Regions from separate parts of the Vibrio ostreae genome, predicted to be linked through region 2. Evidence: riboswitches for the same ligand, from Rfam matches in the RefSeq annotation. Region 2 holds a riboswitch; the other holds the start of a gene.
The links. A riboswitch is a leader RNA that binds a small molecule or an ion and turns the genes downstream of it on or off. The one in region 2 is predicted to bind cyclic di-GMP.

Region 1: it holds a riboswitch for cyclic di-GMP, as region 2 does, so the genes downstream of both, KNV97_RS09530 (TfoX/Sxy family DNA transformation protein) here and KNV97_RS12390 (glycoside hydrolase family 68 protein) in region 2, are expected to answer to the same signal.

The regions. Positions count from the first base shown of each region.
Region 1 is NZ_CP076643.1:734,529-743,584, reverse strand. Features, by position in the region: gene torR (two-component system response regulator TorR) at 1-112, opposite strand, end outside; gene torD (molecular chaperone TorD) at 358-1,002, shown strand; gene purR (HTH-type transcriptional repressor PurR) at 1,342-2,349, shown strand; cyclic di-GMP riboswitch class I at 2,513-2,597, shown strand; gene KNV97_RS09530 (TfoX/Sxy family DNA transformation protein) at 2,715-3,305, shown strand; gene KNV97_RS09525 (TVP38/TMEM64 family protein) at 3,482-4,165, shown strand; gene KNV97_RS09520 (putative signal transducing protein) at 4,181-4,498, shown strand; gene KNV97_RS09515 (alpha/beta fold hydrolase) at 4,514-5,347, opposite strand; partial or broken gene glgA (glycogen synthase GlgA) at 5,582-7,047, opposite strand; gene glgC (glucose-1-phosphate adenylyltransferase) at 7,037-8,254, opposite strand; gene topA (type I DNA topoisomerase) at 8,726-9,056, opposite strand, start outside.
Region 2 is NZ_CP076643.1:1,376,211-1,385,266, reverse strand. Features, by position in the region: gene KNV97_RS12400 (YgiQ family radical SAM protein) at 1-892, opposite strand, end outside; gene KNV97_RS12395 (hypothetical protein) at 1,248-1,412, opposite strand; cyclic di-GMP riboswitch class I at 1,831-1,916, shown strand; gene KNV97_RS12390 (glycoside hydrolase family 68 protein) at 2,097-3,683, shown strand; gene codA (cytosine deaminase) at 3,736-4,983, opposite strand; gene KNV97_RS12380 (PucR family transcriptional regulator) at 4,995-6,188, opposite strand; gene codB (cytosine permease) at 6,190-7,449, opposite strand; gene KNV97_RS12370 (entericidin EcnAB) at 7,819-7,986, opposite strand; gene KNV97_RS12365 (GNAT family N-acetyltransferase) at 8,112-8,621, opposite strand.

The DNA.
Region 1 (9,056 bases), 640 kb from region 2:
ATCCCGCAGCATCACTTGCCTGTGAAACCCGATATCCTTCTTTGTCAAAATAACCAACCAGGGTATTACGTGTCACATCATCGTCAATAACAACAAGAATATGATTGCTCATGGCATAATTGGACCCATAAAAACGATGCAACCAATTTTAAATATTGCCAATGGCAATTCTAGCATTCACGGCAAAAATCCACGCCTTTATTGATTCAAGACAAGCTCTGACAGCAATGGCTTCTCCCCACAAACAACAAAACCTATTTTGTTTAACCGTTTTTTCACTTAACGCATTATTACTATTGATGATTATTGATTAGACTTACTACAAGTACACGCAGCCGGAGTCTGACCATGCAAGACATGCAAGAACTGAAAGCTTTCAATGATCAACGCGCCGAACTCTATTGGTGGTTATCCAGTTTATTCAACCAGGAACTGAGCGCCAAAGAGCTGGCCCAATATCATTCTCCGCAGATTCGTGGTTTCCTTTCCGGATTAGGTGAAAATGACGAACTCAAGCCCGCCGTCCGCAACATCATCAACGCCCTTAACCGATTACTGGAAAGACAGGACGCGCAATTTGAGCTCGCCGCCGATTTTTGCCGTTTGTTTCAGGGGATCCAACCTCAAGCGCCTATCCCCTGCGCTTCTCATTACAACAACACATCCACTCCCGGCCATGACACAGCTGCGTCAGAAATGGCGCAGCTGATGAAAGCCGCCGGCATTGCTAATCCCTCACCGACGCAACCTGCCGATCACATCGCGGTGGAACTCGACTTTCTCGGTCATATGATCATGCGCAGCAATGAGCTGGAGAAACCGGTCCATATGGAGCAGGCATTCGCTGAACAGGCCATTTTTATCGAGAACAGTTTAATCAATTGGGTGCCACAATTTGCCCAGCGGTGCCGTGAGCATGACACCTTCGGATTTTACGCGGCCGTCACTGACCTGCTGGTTGCGTTATTAAAACTCGACTTAGCCTATCTCACCAACGAGTAACAGGCTTTTATAGCGCTTTAGGTGACCTAACCGGTCCGATTTAGTGATGATAATTTAGACTCATCCGATGAATTTCGTTGCGACTTAGAGCGTTGCAGTCTAGAATCTTGGCCGCAAACGATAAAATACAACGTTAAGATGCAAACCGCTGTTTAAGGGCGGTTTTTGTGTTTTTACTACTTATAGGCTTCACTTTGTGTAAAAGCCTAACCGCTGCTGAACCTGAGCATGGCTTCCCCCGAACGGCGGGATATACTGCTCAACGGGCAACATCCATCATGACGTATACCGTTCATGACACAATATTGTTGCATCGGCAGTCATCGACAGGACAAACCTATGGCTACGATTAAAGACGTTGCTCGCCTGGCCGGCGTTTCAACAACAACCGTATCTCACGTAATTAACAAAACCCGTTTCGTTGCAGAAGCTACACAAGAAAAAGTGATGGAAGCGGTAAAAGAGCTGAATTATGCACCAAGTGCCGTAGCTCGCAGCTTAAAATGCAACACCACCCGTACGATCGGTATGCTGGTAACCCAGTCAACCAACCTGTTTTTCTCAGAAGTGATCGATGGCGTAGAAAGTTACTGCTACCGGCAGGGTTACACGCTGATTTTATGTAACACCGGCGGCATCTATGAAAAGCAACGTGACTACATCCGCATGCTGGCAGAAAAGCGTGTTGATGGCATGCTGGTGATGTGTTCGGATCTGACCGAAGAACTGCTGGAAATGCTTGAAGCACATAAAGACATTCCGAAAGTGATCATGGACTGGGGCCCGGAAACTTCTCAGGCCGATAAAATCATGGACAACTCAGAAGAAGGGGGTTACCTCGCGACAAAATATCTGATTGACCATGGACATCAGGATATAGCCTGTCTGAGCGGCCATTTTGTCAAAGCGGCTTGTCAGGAACGTATTGCGGGCTTCCGTCGTGCGATGGCTGAAGCCAATCTGCCGGTATGTGAAGACTGGATCCTGGAAGGTAACTTCGAATGTGATACCGCTGTACTGGCGGCAGACAAGTTGATTGCCATGGATAAGCGTCCAACTGCCGTGTTCTGTTTCAATGACACCATGGCTTTGGGTCTGATCAGCCGTCTGCAACAACGCGGTGTACGTGTACCGGATGATATGTCTGTGATTGGTTACGACAACATCGAATTAGCCGAATATTTCTCACCACCGCTGACGACTATCCACCAGCCAAAACGTCGCGTGGGTAAAAACGCATTTGAGATCCTGCTGGAGCGCATCAAGGATAAAGAACACGAGCGCCGTGTATTCGAGATGCATCCGGAAATAGTAGTACGTGATACGGTAAAACACTTGACAAAATAAGGGTTTTATCGAAAATACGCATCGCATCCCATATGAGCACGCGTTAGTTGTGTTAATTTTGTTGCACCCGTTAAATATAAACTTTAGAATGAGTATCACATTTGCAGACTGTAAATGTGATACTCATTCAATGATTTAATCATCCTTTGATAAAAAGGAGATGTCACGCACAGGGCAAACCATCTGAAAAGGTGGGACGCAAAGCCTCCGGCCTGAACCAGTTTCTGGTAGGTAGCGGGGTTACCGATGGCAAAAATGCATTAATTACGAAGTTGACTCCCTACTGACACACATACTGCATTCTTTTGCTACTCTCTCGGACCTGATTTTGGTGGCGTATTAATTAATACACCGAGACTTAAAGCATGGATAAACCAATACTTAAAGATTCAATGCGGCTATTCGAACAATTAGGACGCGTTAAATCTCGTTCAATGTTCGGCGGATTCGGCATTTTTGTCGATGACACCATGTTCGCATTAGTAGTTAATGATAAATTACACATACGTGCCGACGACGCTTCAACTGCAAAATTTAAGCAACAAGGTTTCGAACCCTATGTTTATAAGAAGCGGGGTTTCCCGGTCGTAACCAAATATTTTGCGTTACCGGAAGACTGTTGGTCAGACACCGGACGTATTCTGGAAGATGCTAAAGCTGCACTTGCCGTTGCAAAAGCAGAACGGGAAACACAAGCCCAGGCAAAACCAGATCGTTTAAAAGACTTACCTAACCTGCGATTAGCGACAGAACGAATGCTGAAAAAAGCCGGCATTCAAAGCGTTGAAGACTTGCAGGAAAAAGGCGCCGTAGAAGCTTACAAAGCAGTTAGACAGTCACATACTTCAGATGTCGGTTTGGAACTTCTGTGGGCACTGGAAGGCGCGATAGAGGGCAAGCACTGGTCAGTAATCCCTCAGGCACGTCGCGACGAGTTGTTACAACGTTTGTCTTAATCCCTTAAAAATCAGAGCAACTTCACTTAATAAAGCACTCGCAAATGCGGGTGCTTTTTTTGTTGTTGGGTGAAATTTGGTTTATGGTGAAAGAAAAACACGATAAAACCTGTCTCACTAATTATCTAGCAAAACATCGCTATTTATCTTTCAGGTTATCACCATCAGGAGCACATATGAGTCGCAAGTGGGTTTGGGGAATTCTGCTTATCGGGATTATCTTAACAGCCAGTATTGTATTGGGCCCTTCCCTGACTCTGGAGAATGCGAAGTTACAGCAATCATTACTCAATGAGTATATTCAGAGCCATTTAATTTCAGCCGCCGCTCTCTATTTCTTCAGCTATCTGGTGATCACAGCATTATCTATTCCGGGCGCAGCGGTTGTCACACTACTGGGGGCCGCGCTGTTTGGTTTTTGGTTAAGCCTGCTGCTGGTCTCATTTGCCAGTACCCTGGGTGCCACACTGGCTTTTCTCAGCAGTCGGTTTCTGCTGCGTGAATGGGTGCAAAAGCGATTTGGGGCCAAGTTGGAAACCATCAACCGCGGTATGGATCGTGATGGCGCCTTTTACCTGTTCTCCTTGCGCCTGATCCCGGTGTTTCCGTTTTTTCTGATTAACTTACTTATGGGGCTGACATCCATCAAAGCCACCCGTTATTATTGGGTAAGCCAATTAGGAATGCTGCCTGGCACTGCGGTGTATCTGAATGCCGGCACTCAGCTTGCCCAAATTGACTCACTGGCAGGTATCGTCTCGCCTTCCGTGCTGCTGGCTTTTGCACTATTGGGGGTATTCCCATTGCTAATGAAGTGGCTGCTCAATAAGCTTCCCCATCGTCGCTCCGATGCCACTTAACCGGATGCTCAGTCTATGAAAATATTCATTGCCGCTAACCCAACCGACGCACACTTATTATGCGAATTACTCAAGCAAGCAGGAATAATCTGTGATGTACGAGGTGAAGGATTGTTTGGCCTGCGCGGCGAATTGCCGCTCAATGATGATACTGCTCCGTATATCTGGCTCTTTCATCCTGAACAGCTGGCACAGGCCCAAGCACTGATTGAAGAATACACACGTCCGGCTGCCGACAGCAAAACGGCGGCATGGCGTTGTCACTATTGTGGTGAAATGAATGACGCGCAATTTGCCCTCTGCTGGCAGTGCGGAAAAGCTGACCAAGAGTAGCGAGAGCAACCACGGTCAGCTCTGCACAAGCGATCTGGTGATGCTCGGCGAAACAGCAACATGCTGCTGAATAAAACCAATTGAAACCTGGTTGAAGTGCTCAGGTTGCTCAACGTTACACACATGACCGCAATCAGGTATCTGGTATAATTCACTGTGACGGTGCGCAGCAACCATCTCTTTGACCGGCTGAATAAACATATAATCCTTCTCTCCCATCAGATAGAGCGTAGGAATCGCACTGTCCTTCTGTTTGAAATAGCCCATCAGCGGATTGACATCAGCCGCGAGAGTAAACCAACGTTTAAACTCTTTCTGACACAGCTTTTTCGCTTCACGAATAAACAAGTGGCGTGACTCTTTCTGACTGCGCTGCGGCATGACAATGTAGGCAAATAAACGATACAGCCACATGTAGGGAATGATGTGCTGGCCGAGGCGTCCGAGCTGAACCAGTATCTGAGAGCGGGCATTAAAGCGGGTAACCGCCCCGCCCAGCACCATAGACGAAATCCGGTCAGCCGACACTTCCGCAATATTACGCACTATGATGGTCCCCAAAGACATAGCAACAAAGTGAGCAGTGCGGATATGCAGGTGATCCAACACACACAGGACATCCTGAGTCACGGAGTGGAAGGTATAACGATGAGAGATTAACTCTTTGAGCAATTTGCCGGACTTACCATGCCCGCGCAGATCAATCAGCAATAAATTGAAGTGCTGTTTATAGGCTTTAATTTGCTTGAACCAAATCGACGAACTGCCTCCGGCACCATGCACAAATACCACCCACTCCGAGCTGAATGGATGCAGATACGTTTTATGGAACAAAATGTTGTCAGACATTAGTAACAGGCTCAGTAATCACTCGCGCACAGACTACCATAATCTGCGCCAGCGTAAGTCATCCAACACCGACAACTGTGCACAAAACAAACCACTTACCATAAAAAAACGGAATGCTTTCACATTCCGCTCATAAACCTTGTCGATTCAACACCAGATATCCGAACTCTGCTTTGACAGCAGTGCAACCGGGCAGCTCTTTAAAGACGGATATCGGCCTTTATCTGCGTCGGGTTAATCAAACCGGGCCAGACGATACATCTTGACATATTCCAGCGCCGACTCGCTCCAGCTGAAATCGGTGCCCATCGCGCGCTGCTGCACTTTGAGCATCTCATCGGGATGTTGCAGGTAAAACAGCAAAGCACGTTGCATTGTAATCAGCAGAGCTTCAGGTGACGGCTCCTGAAAGCCAAAACCGGTCGCCTCATGCGGGTACTTGTCATAATCATGTACTGTGTCTTTCAGCCCGCCAACCTCACGTACAATAGGCAAGGTACCGTAAGCCATACTGTAGATTTGGTTCAGACCACAGGCCTCGAACTCTGATGGCATCAGGAAGAAATCTGAGCCAGCTTCGACCAGGTGGGCAAACCGGTTGCTGTAGGCTTCGACAAACGCAAACTTATCAGCGTGAGCTGCGGCAATCTTATGCAGCTTAGCCGCAACTTCAGGCTCACCAGTCCCCACAATCACCAACTGCACATCATTACGCAGGAACTGCGCAAGAATTGGCAGAATGTAGTGAAAGCCTTTCTGATGAGTCAGACGACACACCATGCCAAACATCGGAATATCGCGTTGCGGTAATTGCAGTTCAGTTTGCAATGCGGCTTTGCTGGCGGCTTTACCGGCAAGCAAAGAATCCGTTTCGGCTGTGTATGTCTGAGGCAGGTAGCTATCGGTTGCCGGGTTCCATTCTGAATAGTCACAGCCATTGACAATGCCGTGCAAATCACGGGCACGATGGACAAAATCATCAACCAGACCGTGCGAGCCGAGTGGTGTCAGCAACTCCGATGCGTAGTTCGGGCTAACCGCATTAATCTTATCGGCAAACGCAATACCGGCGCGCAACATGCTGATGTGATCATGACCATATTGCAGAAATTCCATTCCCGATAAATTCAGTTCCGGGATAACTTCCAGCTGATGGTAAGAAAAAATCCCCTTGAAGATGGCGTTGTGGATGGTCAGGACACTCTTTACATCCTCAAAATACCCATCATCCTGATAGCGGGTTTTGAGCAAAAAGGAACCAGACCGGTATGCCAGTCATTAGCGTGGATAATATCCGGTTTGATACCCAGTTTAGGCAGTACGTCCAGACAGGCGGAAGAGAAGAAACCAAAACGCTCTCCATTGTCCGGATACGCCTGGTTGCCCTCAGCATAAAGCTGAGGACGGTCAAAATACTGGTCGCAATCGATAAGATAGACCGGCACACCATCGAGTTCACGCTGGCGTACCTGATAACGGATATGCGGCCAATGGGTCAGTTCGGTATCAAGGATCACCGGAGCTGAATCTTTGTCTGCAACTGTGCGATATCCAGGCAGTACAATCGCCACCTGGTGACCAAGTTCAGCCAGTGCTTTAGGCAGTGCCTTAGCGACATCCGCTAAGCCACCACTCTTCACCAACCCTTCGGCTTCTGATACAACAAACCAAACATTAATGTGTTCAAGGTTAGAATCCAACTTTTGTTCCTTTTGCTATGACAACGATCCCCTCGTCGGACACATGGAAACGTTGTCTGTCCAATTCCAAGTCTTCGCCGATAACAGTCCCTGGGGCGATCTCCACATTTTTGTCGATAATGGCGCGCTTAACTGTGCAGCCTGCACCAATTTTCACGTCTCCCAAGATAACAGATTCACTAATGTAAGAGCCAGTGCCAATGTTACTGCGATACCCCAAAACCGACTTATAAATCTTCGAAGCCTGGATGTAGCTGCCGCCTGATACCAGGCTGTCTTTAATGGTGACCTTCTTATCCCCAACATCGACAAAGGTAGCCGGTGGCAGTGGTGGATAATAGGTATGCAGCGGCCAGCTACGGTTATACAGAGAGAATGGCGGCTCTTTATCAAGCAGATCCATATGCGCTGACCAGTAAGACTCTATCGTACCCACATCGCGCCAGTAGCTTGACTCCTTCTCACCCTTGATTTTATTGGTAGAAAAATCGTACACGTACACTCCGCCTTCCGGGAACATCTTCGGAATGATGTCTTTACCAAAGTCATGACTGGAGTTTGCGTTCGCGGCATCCTGACGTAATTCGTCGCATAAAATTTCGGTATCAAAAATGTAGTTCCCCATTGATACCAGCGCCCACTCCGGTTGACCCGGAATGGATTTAGGGCATTCAGGCTTCTCTTCAAAGCCAACCATCAGCCCCTCTTCATTGACTTCGATAACCCCGAACGAGGATGCCTGCGAAATAGGCATACGAATCGCAGCAACAGTCATACGAGCTTCCTGACGACGGTGGTAATCCAGCATCTGACGAATGTCCATCTTGTAGATATGATCAGAGCCAAAAATACACACCTGATCCGCCTCTGAGATTTCGACAAAACGCAGGTTCTGATAAATAGCATCTGCCGTGCCTTCATACCAGCGTTTGCCATCGCGCATCTGGGCAGGAATGGTATCAATAAAACGGTCACGAATACTGGAGACATTCCACCCTTTTTTCATATGCAGGTAGAGTGATTGAGATTTAAACTGCGTCAGTACGTAGAGACGCATTATATCCGCGTTGACGAAGTTATTCAGCGCGAAGTCAATCAATCGGTAACTGCCACCAAACGGCACGGCAGGTTTGGTTCTGGAAGCGGTCAGCGGCATCAGTCTGGAACCTTCGCCACCGGCTAAAATCATACCTAGTACACCAGTCATTATTATTCTCCATTTTTTGTATTGCGCTCGTCATATCTGAAAAGTGGGGGGATGACGGCGTTTTCCTTTCAACCGGCAACATTACATACAGCTAGCAGATACGTGGGGAAACGCAAAATGCAACCAGTTAGTTATCTACTTTATCTAAACCGTACAGGAATACAATTCAGGAATCAGCATTCTCTAATGGAATCTGTTGTTGCGTTTCCAACACCTAATAACGCTCACAAAATAGAGGGTTATTACTACCTAAAAACTAACAATTCCGTTACGGCTTTCGCCTAAAGTGACGAACTTTCAACCAGCAGTGTAGGAGTGAAATGTGACAGAGGATACCGTCAAGTGACGATGTTCATAACCAGGTCAGAAAATTGCGACACAAACTCACTTTTACCCGGTATAACAATGATAAAAAAGGCAGCCGATTGGCTGCCTGCAGATATGTATAACACACTGGTTTACAATAACCCGTTATTTGGCGTTCTTACGCTTATCCGTGATTTCCCACTTACCGTCGTTAAACAGCGCCGTCCATCCTGACGGTTTGCCGTCATCTTCAGTACGTACGTAATGCTCTTTACTTTTACGACTGAAGCGGACCACTGCCGGACGACCATCCGGGTCATGAGTCGGCGCATCGGCCAGATAATGGAATTTCTCTGAAATACGATCTTTGTATTTCGCCAGCTCCTCTACCAACGGCGCACGGGTTTCCCGTGATTTCGGGAAGTTGCTTGCCGCAAAGAACAGACCTGACGCGCCATCACGCAGAACAAAGTACGCGTCTGAGTTCTCACACGGT
Region 2 (9,056 bases):
GCGCGTACAGAATACGGTCGTTTTGCAGTTTTTCGTACGATGGCAGACGCACCGCGGTGGTTTTAGCATCGTGGCGCGACGGACGAATGGTAATCGGCTTGGCTTCGACTTCTTCTTTCTTATTGGTTTCGCACTGGGTTTCAACTTCGTACGGGTTGGTCGGCACAAACGGTTTGCTTGGCTTATCAATCCGTGATGAGTCGATCACGGTGTAACCTTCCGGTGCAGCCGGCAGGTTCACGGCGGTGCCGCGCACATTGGTCATGTCAGCAATATTTTCGCCATTCGCCAGACGATGGGCGACTTCGACCAGCGCTCGCTCGGCGTTACCAAACAGCAGGATGTCGGCTTTGGCATCAAACAGCACTGAACGACGGATCTTATCTGACCAGTAGTCGTAATGCGCGACACGACGCAGGCTGGCTTCGATGCCGCCCAGTACAATAGGCACATCTTTATAGGCTTCACGACAACGCTGTGAATACACCAGAGTGGCGCGGTCCGGACGTTTGCCCCCCTCATTGTTCGGAGTATAGGCATCGTCATGACGCAGCTTTTTATCTGAGGTGTAGCGGTTGATCATCGAGTCCATGTTGCCGGCAGTGATACCGAAGAACAGGTTCGGTTTACCCAGACTGGTGAAGGCCTCTTTGTTCTGCCATTCCGGCTGAGTAATGATACCAACCCGAAAGCCCTGGGATTCCAGCAAACGGCCAATGATCGCCATACCAAAACTTGGGTGATCAACATACGCATCACCGGTCACGATGATGATGTCACAACTGTCCCAACCCAGAGCATCCATCTCTTGACGTGAGGTGGGAAGGAAAGGCGCTGTGCCAAAACATTCGGCCCAGTACTTTTTGTATTCGTTAATCTTTGGTGTATTCATATGTTTAAAACGTGCTCACTTTACGCTAAGGGCTGAGCGGCTGCATGACCATGGTTGTAATATGGCTTTGTGCCTGTGTTGTGTGGTCGCACACTCAACGCCCGAAATTCTTTCCGCGCCGATCTGTTTGTAACCCGAATGGTCTGAAACAGTCACTTACGACCACTCCTGGCCGCATACATTGCGCGTGTTGAGAGCCGAAGACATCCGCTGTCAGCTCTGTTGGCTGGCTTAGAGCAGGCTTGTTCAACCTGTGCTCAAACCGGTCTGAATGGAAATCTTCTTTCCTCAATCTTGCAATAATAGCAGGTGAAAAAAGACGCCAGACAAAATAGCGCTGGAGTGTATCACGTTCTCAGCGAAGTCGCTCTGTTTCTGTTGTTAATAAACACAACAGTTCATCTTCATTCTGGCGCATATCAACAGCAAGTGTGCCGGATATATGCCAGTAAAACGGCAGCGCAACATAGAGCAAACGCAGGCGGAAGGCCGGACTGAGTATCATGGTTCGGTCACTCATTCGATTGGCTGGACCATGGGCTGCGGGGGCCAGTGTCTCGTAGAAGTTCATCCATCGTATGGTTCGCTAATCGTTTGGAGTCCGAAGTCGTTTGCGTACTTGTGCAACTTCAAAGTGGGTAATTATTTACTTTGTGTCATGTTAAGGTCATTTGTTCGCCAAATACCCTGGTTGTGATACGGCGCTATGAATCGGATGCAACTGGTGGCCTTGAGACCGGTACCACAACTTACTTAATCAGGTTTTACCACCAAATCAAAAAGTTACCTTCTTGCTTGTTATGTTGGCTCACGGTCAGGCTTGGGTAAGTTTTAGTTATGGCGGCTTGTTTTGTAACATTCTCCGGATATGCTCCCGTTACTTAGTCAGCACGCGCTGTCTGAGTCCAGTCAATACGCTCTCTTCTTTGAGCTGTCGACGATTGTAAAGGCAAAGCCTTCGAAAGGAGGTGACGCAAAGTTTCCGGTCTAACGGATATTTTCCTAAGATAGCGGGACCGCCAGTTGTGTATCTACGATTTCTATTTGTTTCGAACCTATACGAAGGGGCTACCCGAGATAGGTAACTTGTTGCCAAAAGTTGGGAACGTTCTCGAAAGATATTTAGATGAAAAGATAAACCAAGTTGTGGTCACTATCTCTGGAAAGAAAACAGATAACAATGTTAAACAAGCAGAGGTAAATAATGAGTACAAACAGTCGAAAACCGGTCATGCCGGTGTCACATATTATGCTGGGGTTACTGCTTGCTGGAGCCGGCCAATCCGCTTTAGCAGCGCAGCTTCAACCTGGTCCTGAGCCCACAGCACACACTCAGCAAGCTTATGCACCAGATAGCGATTTTACCGCTAAGTGGACTCGTGCTGATGCTCGCCAGATTAAGCGGATGTCTGATCCTTTGGCATTATCACGTGAAAACTCCATGCCAGAAGAGTACACCATGCCACCTATTCCGCTCGATTTTCCGGATATGTCCAATGAGCAGGTTTGGGTGTGGGATTCATGGCCGTTAACGGATGAGGATGGTAACCAATATAGTATCAATGGCCAGGAGGTGATCTTTTCACTGGTGGCTGATCGTAGCTTGGGTTTTGATGATCGTCACGTCTACGCCCGCATTGGCTATTTTTACCGTCCGGCGGGCATTCCGGATGAAGATCGTCCGGCAAACGGCGGCTGGACCTATGGTGGACAGATCTTTGATGAAGGGGTGACCGGGCAAATTTTTGAGGATCAGTCTTTCAGTCATCAAACACAATGGTCCGGCTCGGCGCGTATTTTCCGCGGCGGCGAGGTAAAACTGTTTTTCACCGACGTGGCCTTTTATCGAGATGAAAATGGGAACGATATCAAACCCTACGATCCGCGTATTGCCCTGAGTGTCGGTAAAATCCATGCGAACAAAAACGGAGTGAAGTTCACCGGTTTCAAAAAGGTGACTACGCTGCTGGAAGCAGACGGTACATATTACCAGACCGCTGAACAGAACCCCTACTTTAACTTCCGTGATCCGTTTACCTTCACTGATCCGGCACATCCAGGTGAGACATTTATGGTGTTTGAAGGTAACTCAGCGATGAAACGTGGTGAAGCGAAGTGTACTGAGGAAGACCTGGGGTATCAGATTGGTGACCCGTACGCCGAAACGCCGCGCGAGGTGAATGCCTCCGGTGCCACTTATCAGATTGGTAACATAGGACTGGCACGCGCGACGAACGATGATCTGACGGAATGGGAATTCCTGCCGCCGATCCTGTCCGCCAACTGTGTGACCGACCAGACTGAGCGTCCACAAATCGTGCAAAAAGATGGTAAATATTATCTGTTTACTATCAGCCACAGTACCACTTTTGCCAATGGCATTACGGGACCGGAAGGAGTATATGGCTTTGTCGGCAACGGTATCCGCAGTGATTATCAACCCATGAACCAGGGCTCTGGCCTGGTGTTGGGTAATCCGACCAACCTGAACTTCTATCCGGGCACCCCTTACGATCCGGACTACAACCAGCCAGCTGGACATTTTCAGTCTTATTCTCACTATGTGATGCCTGATGGGTTGGTGCAGTCGTTTATTGATACGGTGGGCTTTAAAGAAAACTTCCGCCGCGGCGGTACCTTGGCACCAACGGTAAAAATACTGATCGACGGTGACAGTTCAGAAGTGGATTATACCTACGGCCTGTATGGAGATGGTCTGGGCGGTTGGGCCGATATTCCGGCCAATCGCGACGTCAATCCGAGTGGTATTCATGGCCGCCACGGCAAATAATTAGCAGCGTTCTGAATCAAGCCTTGCGGAGAGTGCCCCGCAAGGCTTTTCATCAGGTCAGTGCCACGCGATGAGTCAGGAGGGCCGGTTGGCGGGCAATCAGGATCTCACCGTAACGCACCGAATACTGCACCTCCCCCTGTTTCTGAATCACTTCTACATCATTGCTGCCTTGCAGGACAATAAAGTTGGCCGGTTTACCCACCTCAATACCGTAGCGATCTGAGATATGTAGCGCTTTGGCGCCGTTATCGGTGATTAAATCCAGCGCGGTTGCCAGGTCTTCATAGCCCATCATATGGCAGGAATGCAGCCCGGAATCGAGTACACGTAGCAGCTTACCGTTTCCGACCGGATACCAGGGATCCTGAATGGAATCTTCGCCAAAACAGATGTTCATACCGGCCGCGCGAATTTCTTTTACCCGTGTGATGCCGCGTCGTTTCGGATAGGTATCAAAGCGACCTTGTAAGTGGATGCTTTCTGTCGGACAGGAAATAAAGTTAATCTTTGATTTCTTGAGCAGGCGGAATAGCTTAGAGCAGTATGCGTTGTTGTAAGAGTGCATGGCCGTGGTGTGACTGGCGGTGACCCGTTCGCCCATATTTTTTTCCAGTGCCACGGTTGCCAACACTTCGAGGAAACGTGATGCTTCATCATCGATTTCATCACAATGCACATCAACCAGTTTGTCGTGTTTTTGCGCCAGATCCATTAACCATTCCACCGACTGCACGCCATATTCGCGCGTGAATTCAAAATGGGGAATACCACCGATAACATCCGCACCGTGTTCAAGGGCTTTTTCCATCAACTCGGTGCCGTTAGGGTAGGACAGGATTCCCTCCTGCGGAAAGGCCACGATTTGCAAATCAATAAAAGGCGCCAGCTGCGGGCGTAATTCGTTAATGGCCTTCAGAGCCACTAAATCAGGGTCCGTCACATCGACGTGCGTACGAATATGCTGAATGCCATTTTCCAGCAGCAGTTCAATGGTTTTCAGTACCCGCGACTGCACATCTTCCCGGCTCAGCATCGGCTTACGTTCCGCCCAGCGCTCAATGCCTTCAAACAGCGTTCCGCTCATGTTCCAGTTGGGTTGCCCGGCGGTCAGTACTGCGTCCAGGTGAATATGAGGTTCAACGAAAGGGGCGCACAGTAGGTTACCTGACGCATCAATCTCAGCCCGGGCGTCACTGATCATGCCTGATTGCGGTGTGATAGCGGTAAACTGGCCCTGTTCACATTCTAAGCTGTACAGTCCTTGTTTGCCTCTCAGGCTGGCGTTAATAATAATCATGGTTCCTTCCTTCAAAAGTGCAATTTGTCAGCCGATGGCTGCGTATTGGTTGCCGATGAAAACAGCAGACGTTCTGCGATCAGTGCGGATTGGATACTCAACCTTTGCTGGGCATTGTTGAGGCTCAGATCGGTTAGTTGCTCTATCTTACTTAGCCGGTTGCTGAGCGTATTACGATGAATATTGAGGTGAGCGGCGGTTTGGCGCAGCGATCCCAGGTGGTCGAGATAGCAGCTTAGCGTGTGTTTGAGTAACTGATTCTGTTTGTCTTGATCGCCATACAGTCCGCCCAAGTGTTGCTTGCAAAAGTCAGCCAGAAATTGCGGGTCCTCAAGGCGACTGAAAATTTGCGCGATGCCAAGGCTGTTATAGTGGACTACCGGATACCCCTGATGGGCGGCACTGAAATCGGCACTTTGCCGCGCTTGTAACACCGCCTGACGCAGGCTGCGCAGCGTTCTGGCTTCGCTCAGGCCAAGATGGCAATCAATCCCCTGACGGGCAAGATACTGTGCCAGTTGCTGCCACACCGTAAGAGTGTCGGGGCTGTTGGAGGTAAGTGGCAGGCACGCCAGCCAGCCCTGGTGATATTCGAGTACGGGGAGAGCGCCGCTAAAATCAGCCAGGAACTGGCTGATTAAATGCTGGCTGCGTATCAGATCGCTGGTCTGATTCGAAGCCGGGTTAATGACCGCTACAGACCAGATTCTGTGAACCTCTATGCCGTGCTCGCTGGCTTTGAGCAACGTCATGTCTGATGGCACGGCCGATTCCAGCAGGTGTTGAATCAGCCAGCGGGTCGACTTGTGTTGCAGATCGGTCATGATGATCGCATTCGACAGCAGTTCGGTGACTTTGACCATGGGCAGTGCCCATGGCTGCTCAATCACGGGAAAGCCGCACTGGTCGGAGAATGCCAAAACGTTGTGTGGTATCTCATCCAAATAAGGAGAGTGAGTCAGCAGTACCAGACCGCTGGCATTTCTCGCTTTTGCAGTCGTAATCAGCTGGATAAAATCATTGGCTTGCCAGTTCCAGTTTAAACCGGTCACGAAGATAAGCTCGCCGCCTTCGATCCAGTCTTTGATATCCGCATTTTCTGCGACGTAGGGCCAGCGGATGATATTGTGCCGGCCTTGTTGCCCGGCCCGGAGCTGCAAAGGCTCCAGACCGGGAATACACGCTAATGACTCAATGGTGACCATCTTACTGTGCACTCTGCATCGCGCGTTGTTTAGCTCCCGACAGCGACAACAAAAGGGTATAGCTTGCGGCGGAGACCAGAATGCCGACCAGCGGTGCGACCCAAGGCGAGAAATAAGCGCAGCCGGAGCCGATAGCGTAAGCCAAAAGACCTGACCAATTGTATTGTGGCAGGTTAGCGGTGGCTAAATCCGGCATTTGCGTACGGTATTTGACCCAGAAATCGGTCATGATGATGGCGCCAATCGGCGGGATAAAGGTACCGAGCAGGATCAGGAAAGGGATCAGCATATTATACATCCCCATGATCGCCATAGCGGTACCGATAGCGGCGCCAATCCAGGTGATGAGGCGACGTTTGTCGGTGCGCAGAATGTTACAGCCTGCCGCCGCAAAGTTATAAATAGTGTTGTCCTGAGTGGTCCAGATATTGGTAAACAGCATCAATACTGCAGCCAGCATGAAGCCTTGTGACACCAGAACATCGACAATGTCCGACTGCTGATAAATCGATGCGCCGAATGCGCCGACAAACACCATCAGGCCGTTACCGACAAAGAAAGCGGCCAGGGTCGTGAGCACGGCGACCTTGCCGTTTTTGGCAAAACGGCTCCAGTTGGTGGCTTGAGTGCCGCCGCTGACAAAAGTACCAAACACCAGAGTAATGGCTGCGGCCACCGGCATGCTGTCGCTTGGTTGCCTGATGATGAGTTCACCGATGCCGCCGACATCGATCAAACCTTTGTAAAAACTCAGGCCAATGAAAAACAGCATCGCCGGTACAGAAATTTTTGATAGCAGCTCGAGCGCTTTGTAGCCGATGGAAGCACTGATACAAAAGCCAAAACCAAACACAACCATCAACGGTACGGTCCAGGATTCTGGCAGCTCGAGCAACTTGACCAGAATTAAAGCGATCGTTGCTGTGCCCCATGCATACCAGCCTATCTGGGTGAAGCCGAGCACAAAATCGGACAGCTTACTGCCATTCAAGCCGAAGCTGTAGCGTCCGAGTAACACGGTATTGAGACCAGTCTTGCAGGCAATATAAGCCAGGGCCGCCGCGTAGATGCCCAGTAAAGCGTTGCCAATCAGGATGATGGCCAACATCTCATAAAAACTAAACGCGCTGCCCAGTGTACCGCCGGCCCACATAGTGGAAGTAAAAAAGGTAAAGCCGAGCAATACTGACATCATTGACCACATTCCCTTACGCTGGTCGGCGGGTACAGCACTTAACGGATAATCACTTGTCGTATTCATAACATTCATTCCTTGAATTGATGTTTAACTCCCGATTCAAAACAACATTTGTGCCAAAACCCGTAAGCAGTCCCCACTTCGGTTTGCACTGTGCGCAAGGGACACTAGTAGCACGGATAACTGTACCATTTGCACACATTGCGAGGTTGTGGCTTGGGTTGATATTTTGAGCAGAGAAGCATAATGCGTTGAATTTGCACCACCAAGGTGAAAAAGAGTCATTTTGGTGCGAGTTGGTGATGTGGCTGGGTAGGCCGAGTGCACAACATGACGCCATGAGTGGTGAGCGATGTGAGACACTATTGAGTGAATGTCAGATCAGCAATTACCGACAATAAAAAGCCGGTATTGGATTACCGGCTGGCGAGGTTATTCGGTGGCTTCGTGAATGGCTTCTTTCGTGTTTTGTACCCCGGCCTGAGTCGCTTCTTTGGTCTCATTCCAGATAGTAGAAGAGTCTTGTTTCACGCCTTTCCAGGTTTCTGCGCAGCCGCTTAGCAGCAGAGCCAGAGTGATGGCAGTCAGTGCAGTTTTCATGGCTTATTCCTTAAATTATCAATATGGAAGATAAAATAACAATAAATTGCTTAAAGAGTAATACGGGTATTACCAAATTGCGCTATGACTGTGTCAGAACTATGTCGAAGCAATGCGATGTTGCATCACGCCAGTGCTGCGCGTGATCGTTCACGGTGAGCAGTGAATGACGGCTGATGATCAAAACGCTGGCGGGTAACCATACCCCATTTCGGGTCATCGAATACATCTTCTGTAAAGTGGCCACGCGTATAGTGGTTGATCACTTTACGCCAGAAATGAATGGCGTGCTCGGCTCCTGCGACCTGTTTTATTTCCCAGCGCCCCCCCAAGTCTTCGAACAACTTGGTGATAAAACGCTGGCCGGTCTGCCGGCCACGGAAGTAGGGCACCACATAAAAGTCACACACTTCAAAATGGCCGTCTGTTTCTTCGGCAATCGCACAATGACCGGCCGGGATTCCGTTGATAAAAAGCAGATAACCGCTGACCACACCGCCTATTTCGGTGTCGAGGCCGAAACGTCCGTGCTCATCCGGTTTCTTTTGCATGATCTGCGAAAATTCTGCTTCGTAAGCCTGGGCTAAATTAAGATAAATATACTGGTTACTGCTATCAACGCTGACGATATTCATACTGGGTTGGGGTCTTTTTTACTCAGCTATCAGAGCAGAGCGAACTGTGTGAAAAGGCGTTATACATTAAACCAAATAGATAATGCAGGGTAGTCATTGTTTGATTTAACCGAGTGTTACGCAATAAAGGTGTGATGCAATGAAGATATCGTGCGCTAACGGTGTCTGCTGTGCGTACAGATAGGGTCCGGTTTTCCCATTTGAACCCGGCTGGGAGTTGCATAGAGAATTTCGATATAAATACGGGCTTATTGCTTCATTTGCAAATTTAAATATCACCAATCTAAATTTGTATACAATGTTGTTTTTAATTTCAGAATAAAGGCAACATAATATAAGCTTTGATTGATTTAACAGTTTGATTTACAAGTTATATTACTTCACAGAATTCAGGTTCCCTGATTGACACTTATATCCTTATCTATCGAAAATACC